3 regions of the Desulfofundulus luciae genome follow, and region 1 is predicted to be linked to each of the others. Evidence: riboswitches for the same ligand, from Rfam matches in the RefSeq annotation. Region 1 holds a riboswitch; each other region holds the start of a gene.
The links. Region 1 has a riboswitch for cyclic di-GMP ahead of J2Z49_RS09300 (HD-GYP domain-containing protein). Riboswitches for the same ligand answer to the same signal wherever they lie in the genome.
Positions count from the first base shown of each region.

Region 1 (3,270 bases):
CGAACTGATTATGGAAAATGAACAAAAGACCGGGAACGTCGTGGATAACATGCAGGCCAGTGCTGCCCGCGGCCGCTCTCTGGTCATCCTTGTGGGCGCTTTTGCCCTGGTTGTCGGGCTCCTCATAGCAGTGTTTATAACTCGCATGATCACCCGTCCGATCCTGGCCACCGTTCGCGAAGCGGGCCGTATCGCTGAAGGTGACCTCACGGGCGAGGAACTGGTGGTGCGCACCCGGGACGAGATTGCCCGTTTAGCCGAGGCTTTCAACCGCATGCGCACAAACTTGCGCGAGATCATCGGCCAGGTAGTCCAAACGTCCAAGCAGGTGGCCGACTCGGCCTCCCAGCTCGCCACCCAGGCCGAGCAGACCGCCGCCGGGGCGAACGAGACGGCCGCCACCATGAGCGAAATGGCCTCGACCGTCGAACAGGTAACCGAAAATGTGCAGAAGGTTTCAGCGGCGGCCGAACAGGCTGCGGCCCGGGCCGCTGAAGGTGCCAGGGGTGTCGAGCGGGTTATCGGGCAGATGAAAGCCATTGAGCAAGCAAGTGCCAACGTTTCTTCCGCCATTAATGCTCTCAACCAGACCGCGGGCCAGATTACCCAGATAGTAGACCTGATCACCCAGATCGCCGACCAGACGAACCTGCTGGCCCTGAATGCCGCCATTGAAGCCGCCCGCGCCGGGGAACAGGGCCGCGGCTTCGCCGTCGTCGCCGAGGAAGTCCGCAAGCTGGCCGAGCAGTCGGCCAGCGCCGCCAAGGAGATCTACGAACTGATCACCACGGTCCAGAACGAGTCCAGGAAGGCGGTCGAAGTTATGGCCGCCGGGGCGGCGGAGGTCACGGAGGGAAGCAGCGTGATCAACGAGGTGGGGGCCAGTATCAAGGCCATCAGTCTCGCCATCGAGGATGTTGCGCGGCAGGTCCAGGAGGTGGCCGCCGCTGCGGAAGAAATGTCGGCTGGCGTGCAGAATGTTGCCGGGACAACAGAAGAGCAGACGTCGGCGATGGAGGAAGTCTCTGCCTCTACCGAAGAGCTTACCGCGCTGGCTGGCGAACTGGACAGGTTGGCCGCACGCTTCCGTGTGTAGGTGCCCCGACCGCCGGCGGGGATTGATTAAGGCAAGAGCTTTTAGGATATCGAGTAAAGGGGGCGGCTAACCCCCGTCCTCTCACACCGCCGGTCATGCGGGTCAGCGCGGATCTGGTGAAATGGGGTTGGCTGGAGCACGGCCAGGAAGCAGCTCAGGCTTGAGTTTTCCCAGGATCGACCCTTTATTACCGGGCCGTAACGGTTTTCTCAGGATGATGATGCCGTTGATATTGCCGAAAATCGCCTTAATCAGGAAGGAAAGTTAACGGTAATGTTGAAATACATCTTGAAAAAATGTTGAAATACCTCTTGAAAAGTCGCAACTTTCCGGAGGGCAAACCCGGCGAAAGCCGGGGACGCAAAGCCACAGGTCTAAAGTTCCCCGCGGGGAACCATGACGGCTGGGTTGCAAGGGGAGAAAGGAAGCCGCAGGGAAGCGTAAAATTTTTCTCCCTGCGGCTTTTCATTTTTTAAAGAAATTTTTAGAATAAATATGTTGAGGTGCTTCCATGAAATCCACATTTATCCATGCTGCCCGGGCGTTGATGAAATTACAGGAGGTCCGGTTTAAGGTATCTTCCAGTCATTCCTGGCGCGTGGCGGCCTATGCTGCTGCGCTCGCGAAGAAATTGGGTATGACTGAAAAGGAACAGAATCATATATACCTGGCCGGGTTACTCCACGACATAGGGAAGCTGGGCATTTCCAGCGCTATCCTGCACAAGCCGGGCAAACTGACTGCCGCGGAGTGGGAGGAAATAAAAAAGCACCCTGTTTATAGTTATGAAATCCTTTCGGCCATACCGGGGATGAAAGCCATCAGCCTTATGGTCCTTTACCATCACGAAAGATATGACGGTTGCGGGTATCCGGAAGGATTGGGGGGTGAGGCCATTCCCCTGGGGGCGCGAATTCTGGCCGTGGCTGATAGTTTTGATGCCATGACTTCGGATCGGGTTTACCGGCCCAGGATGTCTATAAAAATGGCCTCAGAGGAGCTCTACCGCTGTGCTGGTACCCAATTCGACCCTCAGCTGGTGGAAGTGTTTTGCTGCCGGGTCGTGCCTGAGGGAATAGATCCTGAACTCTACCGGATCACTGTCGATATTCCTGGTGGTGTGAAGCACCTGCGAAATAACTAACCGGGGAACCGGGCCTTGCTCATACTGGAGCGATAGCTCTTAGCCGAAAAGGAGGGGCTGTTGTGAGCGAAATCATCGAAAAACGGATCGGACGCTATGAAACTCTGCTTAAGGAGATGTGGACGGCGTCGTCGAAGTACCTTGGGACGTTTTCCGTGAATCTTCTGGTGGAAAGGGTCGTATGGGAGGTTTCGCTGGAATACAAGGAAATAGAACTCCTGCAGTACGATCAAAATGGGATATCGTGTGCGAAGATGGCGGCCAGGTTGGAGGAGAACCCGGACCTGCCGGTCGAAGATATGTTTATGAAGTTTATCACCAGGTATGTAGAAATCCTGGCCAGGCTTCTCGGTTATGAAAGAGCGGAAGAGATAAAAAAGAAGCTGGACGAGGAATTTGCCGGGGATCTTTCTGCTTCCAGGGAGGAATGAAAAATGGAGAGGTTGATAACGGGCATAAAAAATCTCGATTATATTCTCGGCGGCGGCATACCCGCTTATTCGCTGAATATCATTTCTGGTTCTCCGGGCAGTGGAAAGACGATATTCGTCCAGAATATCATATTTAACAATGCCAGGAACGGCCTCAAGAGCCTGTACCTGACCACTATATCGGAATCACAGCTGAAGATGGTGAGGCATCTTCAAGATTTTGAGTTCTTCTCGGACGACCTGCTGGGGGACAGGGTTATTTACGGGGATCTGGGGGCCGTCCTGCGCAGGCAAGGCGCGAGCGAGGGCCTGGATTACCTGACTCGAATGATCAAAGAACATTTGCCGAACATAGTTGTAATCGATAGTGTCAAGGTTATAAGGGACCTCTTCCCGGACGAGAAGACCTTCAGGGCCTTTGTTTTTGAGCTGGCTGCCGTTCTATCGATATGGGAGATCACTGCATTTCTCGTCGGCGAGTACGAGGAACAGGAGCTGACGCGCCTGAGCGAGTTTGCCATCGCCGATGGGATTTTCCACCTTTACGGGCAGGAGGAAAAGCGGTTTCAAAAAAGGTACATGCGCGTCCTGAAAATGAG
Region 1 is NZ_JAUSUX010000014.1:654-3,923, forward strand. It holds gene J2Z49_RS09295 (methyl-accepting chemotaxis protein) at 1-1,096, shown strand, start outside; cyclic di-GMP riboswitch class I at 1,422-1,512, shown strand; gene J2Z49_RS09300 (HD-GYP domain-containing protein) at 1,608-2,240, shown strand; gene J2Z49_RS09305 (hypothetical protein) at 2,303-2,671, shown strand; gene J2Z49_RS09310 (ATPase domain-containing protein) at 2,675-3,270, shown strand, end outside.

Region 2 (3,270 bases), on a different contig from region 1:
GTTTTTTGCGCATAGTTTTTCCCTCCCTAAAAGCAGTGTCTTAATAAAACAAGAAACAAGGGTTGTTAATTAAATAATTGACCTGGAAACGGTGCCTAAACGGCCGGTTAGAGTATGTATGTAAGAACACCTTTGAAACCACCGCCCTACTTCCCCAGCCCCTGCATCATGCTGGTAAACATGGGCAGGAGCACCGAAAGGACGATGAACCCCACTATGCCGCCCAGGAAGACAATCAGCACCGGCTCCAGCACGCTGGAGAGGCGGCCCACGGTGATGTTCACTTCCTGGTCGTAAAAGGCGCCGATGCGGACCAGCAGCGCGTCCAGGCTGCCGGTTTCTTCCCCCACGGCAATCATGCGGATGACCAGCGGGGGGAAGATGCCGCTCTCTTCCAGGGGACCGGCCAGGCCCTGCCCCTCCCGCACGCTCTCCTGCGCCCTGGCCACGCCGCCCGCCACCACCTGGTTGCCGGCGGTTTTCTTTACCACTTCCAGGGCCTGGATGATGGGCACCCCGCCTTTGAGCATGGCGGCCAGGGTACGGGCGAAGCGGGCAATGATTATTTTTTTCAGCACCGGCCCGAATACGGGCATTTTCAGGACCAGGCGGTCCCAGATCTCCCGGCCCCGGGGCGAGGCCCGCAGGCGCTGAAAGCCGAAAGCCGCCGCCAGCGGAAACAGCGGGAGAAGGTACCAGTAGCGCCCCACCAGGCGGCTGGCTCCCATCACCACCCGGGTGGGCAGGGGCAGGGGCACACCCAGGTTCTGGATGGTGTTGATGATGGGGGGCAGTACGAAAGTGAGCACGAAGGTGAGGATGACCACGGCAAAGCCCAGTACCATGGTGGGGTAGGTGAGGGCCGACTTCACCTTTTCCCTCACCTCGTGTTCCCTTTCAAAATGGCCGGCCAGGCTCTCCAGCACCTCGTCTAGCACACCACCCACTTCCCCGGCCTCCACCATGCTGATGAAGATCTCGGGGAAGACCAACGGGTAGGCGCCGAAGGATTCGGCTAGAGAGTGTCCCTGCTCCAGGCGGCCGGTCACCCCGCGCACCACCTCTTTGAGCACCCGGCCCTCCACCTGCAGCTCCAGGATGCGCATGGCACCCACCAGGGGCACGCCGGCGCTGACCAGGGTGGAGAGCTCGCGGCAGAAGAGGGCCAGCTCCCTCAGCCTGACCCCACGCCGGAATGAAGGCAGCCGCAAAGTCAGGCTGACGCCCCCCCGCACGGCCCGGATCTGCACGGGGATGAGCTGCTGGCCCTGCAGTATCCTGGCCGCCTCCCTCGGACCGCCAGCTTCCAGCCGGCCGGAAACCACCCTGCCGGTTAAATCCCGGGCCCGATAGGCATAGACGGGCAAAGCTCCCCTCACCACCTCCCGGAAATAAAAATCCAGGCGACGCGCCTGGAAGTACGTGCCGGAAAGTTCGGCAGCCCGGCTGCCCTGGCGGCTCGCACCGCTTTAGGCCCGCGGCTTTGCGCCCCTGCCTTTCGGCAGGTTTGCCTCTTTTCGCTTTGCCGCACTCTTCCTAAAACTTATCTTAGCGGGAGCCGCTCTGCCAGTCAATAACCAGCTTGTTGTTTTAAATCATTTTTAACAAATTTTCGGCATCGGCCGCCCGGGCCAGGGCCTCTTCCCTGCCGATCACCCCTGTACGGACGAGGTTTCTTAAAGCCATATCCAGGGTCTGCATGCCGTACCTGGCCCCGGTCTGCAGGTGGGAGATAATCTGGTGGGTCTTCCCCTCCCTGATGAGGTTGCGGATGGCCGGCGTGGCCACCAGGATTTCCAGTGCCGCCACCCGGCCGGGGCGGTCCCTGCGGGGCAGCAACTGCTGGGCAATCACTCCTTCCAGGGCGTTGGCCAGCTGCAGCCGGACCTGTTGCTGCTGGTGGGGCGGGAAAACGTCGATGATGCGGTCGATGGTCTGGGCCGCGCTGGTGGTGTGCAGGGTGGCCAGCACCAGGTGACCGGTTTCGGCGGCGGTGATGGCCGTGGCAATGGTTTCCAGGTCCCGCATCTCCCCCACCAGGATGACGTCGGGGTCTTCCCGCAGGGCCGCGCGCAGGGCGGCAGCAAAAGAAAGGGAGTCCCGGCCGATTTCCCGCTGGTTGACCAGGCTCTTCTTGTGCCGGTGGACGTACTCGATGGGGTCTTCCAGGGTGATGATGTGCAGGCGGCTTTCGCTGTTGATGAGGTCGATCATGGCCGCCAGGGTGGTGGACTTGCCGCTGCCCGTGGGCCCGGTAACCAGCACCAGGCCCCGGGGCCGCCTGGCCAGGTGGGCCACCACCTCGGGCAGGCCCAGTTCATCGAAGGTGGGGATGCGCTCCGGGATGAGGCGGATGGCCAGGGCCACCGTGCCGCGCTGCTTGAAGGCGTTCACGCGGAAGCGGCCCACTCCCGGGATGGCGTAAGACAGGTCGCTTTCGCCCACCTGCATGAACTGCTGGAACCGGTCCCCGGGGATCAGCTGGCGGGCCAGGGCCTCGGTATCCCCGGCGGTGAGGACGGGCAGATCCTCCACCCACGGCACGGCCCGGGCGTCCAGCTCGTCGGCGGCAAAAAGCTTCCCGTGAACCCGAAAGACGGGCGGGCGGCCCACAGTAAGGTGGACATCGGAAGCTTTCAGCTCGAAGGCTAGCTTTAAAAGTTCATCGGCATGCATTCCGCCGCAACACCTTCCTTTTCCGTCACCACTCGTTATAGGCCACGCGCATCACTTCCGCTATGGAGGTGATCCCCTGCCGGGCCTTGTCTATTCCATCTTCTTTCAGGGTAACCATTCCCTCGGCCACCGCCTTTTCTTTGATCACATCGGCAGAAGCTTTTTTATTTACCAGCTCCCTGATGGCCCGGGTCACGGGCAGCACCTCCTGGATGCTCGTCCGCCCCCGGTAACCGGTGTGGTTGCAGTGGTGGCAGCCGGCGGCCCGGTAAAGGGTCACCGGATCATCGGGCGGCAGGCCCATAAAAATCCTCTCCGGCGCGTCTTCCGGGAGCTGGTAGGGCTCCCTGCAGCGGGGACAGAGCAGGCGCACCAGCCGCTGGGAAACCACGCCCACCACCGAGGAGGCCACCAGGAAGGGCTCCACCCCCATATCGATAAGGCGGGTCAGGGCACCCGCGGCGTCGTTGGTGTGCAGGCTGCTGAGCACCAGGTGGCCGGTGGTGGCCGCCCTCACCGCGATCTGGGCCGTCTCCCCGTCCCTTATTTCGCCCACCATGATGATGTCCGGGTCCTGGCGGAGGATGGAGCGCA
Region 2 is NZ_JAUSUX010000011.1:12,841-16,110, reverse strand. It holds gene J2Z49_RS07980 (prepilin-type N-terminal cleavage/methylation domain-containing protein) at 1-13, opposite strand, end outside; gene J2Z49_RS07975 (type II secretion system F family protein) at 147-1,379, opposite strand; cyclic di-GMP riboswitch class I at 1,434-1,522, opposite strand; gene J2Z49_RS07970 (type IV pilus twitching motility protein PilT) at 1,591-2,676, opposite strand; gene J2Z49_RS07965 (GspE/PulE family protein) at 2,702-3,270, opposite strand, start outside.
Region 2: another riboswitch for cyclic di-GMP. It lies ahead of J2Z49_RS07975 (type II secretion system F family protein); the one in region 1 lies ahead of J2Z49_RS09300 (HD-GYP domain-containing protein).

Region 3 (3,270 bases), on a different contig from region 1:
AACAAAATCACCCCCTCTTTCATTGGTCTTGTCCGGTTTTAATGCCGAAGTCCAGGGCCAGGGCGGTACCTGACGGTCCTGTATTAAGGTAGAGGTGGTCCGCATAGTAGAGCATCAGGGTAAATCCACACCCCAGGGAATTCTTGGTTGAATAATGTTGCATCACGTTGCCCGGGCCAATTCGCTGGTTTTGATTCCCGGACCCCGGTCCTGAACGATAATCCTGACGGTGTCCCCTGACTGCCTGGCTTGCCAGCAACCGCCCCCTGCATGTTTGAGAGCATTGGCCAGCGCCTCTGTCAAGCACAAGGCAATCGCGTGCTGCCTGCGGCTGTCGAGAACAGGCAAGGCTTCCCGCATTGCCCGGCGGGCTTCCGGAATGTCATGGGTCTGCCGGACCTCACCCCTGGCCAGTTCCGTCCCTTCTGAGATCACTTTTTCCATTTCTCCACTATTCACCAGGTATAACCGGCCCCCCGTTACCGCCGCTATGGCCTCCCGGTAAGCCTGCATCTCCTGCTGGTGCATCTTTCTCTCCTTTTCAATCACCTCGGTGATGTCAAAGGCCAGCAGTCCACCGCTCCTGTGGTCGAAGGGCACGCCGTGAAGGTCAAACACCTTTTGCCCGTCAGCGCTAATGATCACCTCGCGGCGGTGTTCGGCCTGGCGGATAGCCTGGCGCATCAGTTTTTCCGCTTCTTCCATAGGCAGGTCCAGGTCAGCCTGGCCTGAAAGGTAGCGGAAGCGCCCTCCTTCATATTTCATCACCTTCCCCACCCTGAGAGCGTTAATTAGTTCGGATTTCTCCACCTCAGCCAGCAGTTTCTCCCTGACCAGGTCCTGAAGGTGCTCCGGCAAGTGCCGGGAAATCTCCTGTATTAGCTCGCCGGCGCTTCCGGCCAGCAACTGATACTCCTCCCTGCTAAGACGACGGGCAGTCCCCTGCTTCCGGTGGACACACAGGATATCAAAAACGTGGACGTTATTTTTCCCTTTGAACGGTACCCCGGCCACCTCGACCCACAAGTTTTCCTGCAGCCTGATTACATACCGCCCCGGAACAGGAGCTTCCGTTTCCAGCCCAAACTCCGTGGTATTTAACACCAGGATGTGAGCCGGATACTGCCTGCCATGCTCATCTTCCAGTAACACCCGGACAGGCGGCGAAGGCACCCGCCGAAGGGGGCTTAGCTGGACAAAATACTGGCACTCCACACAAGGACGGTCCGGTTCTTTCTTTGCGCATTCAAGACACCGTTGCATTTTTTCACCACCCTTCTGCCTTTCAGCCCCTCCCGGCCCCATGCCCTTTCAATTGCCACAATACTGCCAGCAAATGTCCCAGCCATTGGCTCTGTTAGAGTCGACCTCTATACCCCAAATGGGTAAACATACTTTTTTATAAGCAGGAACGGCAGCCTGACCAGGCTGCCGCAACAAAACACCATTAAAAAGAAAACAATCAATACCTTTATCGCGGCAGCCTGGCAGTCATACCCTTTAGGGCTGCAGACCCATGGCTTTGCGCCCCACCCTTTCGAGTGGTTTGCCTTTAACACAATAAAGACAATAAAGTTTTTAATTTAACAGTTAAAAGGCTGATTCAACACCGCCAGAACACAGAAAATTTTCCACCAGCGAAAAATTCAGCCCCTGAAGAACTGTTAGGTATGGGAAATATGATGAGAGAAAATACAAAAACAGGCCCGTGTGGATAAGAACGGACATGACGTGCTCCGCCAGCAACCAGAAGGAGCAGAGAGGAATAATCCTTGTAGACAAAATTCATAACCACCGGTACCAAAGCCATGTCTGCGGACAAGATACCTGCACCCAAAAGTTAATATACGATATCCATTTTTATTTTCCCTTCTGAAAGAAGCAAGACAATGTAATATAATAAACAATAAACGCCGCAAACCCTTGCGGCGTCTAGCTTTTTGGAGCTGGTGGTCGGATTCGAACCGACGACCTGCGCATTACGAGTGCGCTGCTCTACCCCTGAGCCACACCAGCACTTTTCTGTTATCTCATTTGACTACCCGGCGCATTACTTATATTAACGCAAACAGAGTCATTTGTCAATTGGTATCGCCCGGTGGGGCCGGGTCGCACGCCTTCGAGTTGCAATAGCTGCAGTTTTAGAGGCAGGCCGCCGCCAAAACCGCCGGGCGATCCATCCCGGCGGATTACCCGGTGGCAGGGAATAACCAGTGGAACCCGGTTGGTCCCCAAAGCCCCGCCCACGGCCCGGGCGGCCCGGGGGCTGCCGACGGCTGCCGCCACCTGCTGGTACGACCATAATTCACCGTACCCGATGTGCCGTACAAAATCCAGCACCCGGGCCACAAAAGGGGTGCACCAGGAAAGATCCACGGGAATATCCGTAAAGGAAACCGGCCGGCCCTGGAAGTATTGGTTCAGCCTTTCTTCCAGAAAAGCCACGGGCCACCTTTTTAATGCAGGCCCACTTCCTTGATTGACTTCTGCGGGTATTACTTCATCCATCAGAGCAGCCAGGGCTTCCTCCCGGCTGGGCCGGGGAAATGTCAGGACCAGCAGCCCCTGCCTACCCCAGGCAGTACCAACCCAGCCCGCTCTGGTGGATAATAAATGAAACCCATTCACAGAACGCCCCCCCACAGCCGCAAAATGGAACAAGCTATTTTTCCGCTGCCGCCCGGATAAAAATGGACAGGCCCGTGATAATAATCGCCCCGCCCGCAAGCTGTAAGGGTGAAGGCACCTGGTGAAAAATAATATAAGCCAGAATGGTTGCCCCCACCGGCTCGCCGAGTATGCTCACTGAGACCACGGCAGCCTTGACATAACGCAGGGCCCAGTTGAAAATGGTATGCCCGAAAATGGTGGGCACCAGGGCCAGGAGGAAAAACCACAGCCATGTGGAAGGCGGGTAAGGAAAAAAGGACAAGCCGGCCAGCAGCGCACCCAGGAACAAAGTCACGGTACTGACCCCGTAAACAACAAAAATGTACGGGAATAGTGACAGGCGGTGCCGCAAGCCGCGCCCGATCAATACATAGCCGGCAATAAAAATAGCCCCGGCAAAAGCCAGGATGTCTCCCAAAAAAGCCTGCCCGCCGATCTGAAAATCACCCACACCCACAATAGTGCTGCCGGTTAAAGCCAGGGCTGCCCCCACAAGCCCCGTGCGGGCGATTTTTTCTTTAAAGATCAGGTAGCCGCCTAAAACCACAAATAAGGGTTGCATGGTGACCAGCACGGTGGAACTGGCAATAGATGTGTACT
Region 3 is NZ_JAUSUX010000007.1:39,284-42,553, forward strand. It holds gene J2Z49_RS05720 (STAS domain-containing protein) at 1-2, opposite strand, end outside; gene J2Z49_RS05725 (ATP-binding protein) at 163-1,152, opposite strand; cyclic di-GMP riboswitch class I at 1,476-1,561, opposite strand; tRNA gene J2Z49_RS05730 (tRNA-Thr) at 1,942-2,016, opposite strand; gene J2Z49_RS05735 (methylated-DNA--[protein]-cysteine S-methyltransferase) at 2,026-2,628, opposite strand; gene J2Z49_RS05740 (DMT family transporter) at 2,663-3,270, opposite strand, start outside.
Region 3: another riboswitch for cyclic di-GMP. It lies ahead of J2Z49_RS05725 (ATP-binding protein); the one in region 1 lies ahead of J2Z49_RS09300 (HD-GYP domain-containing protein).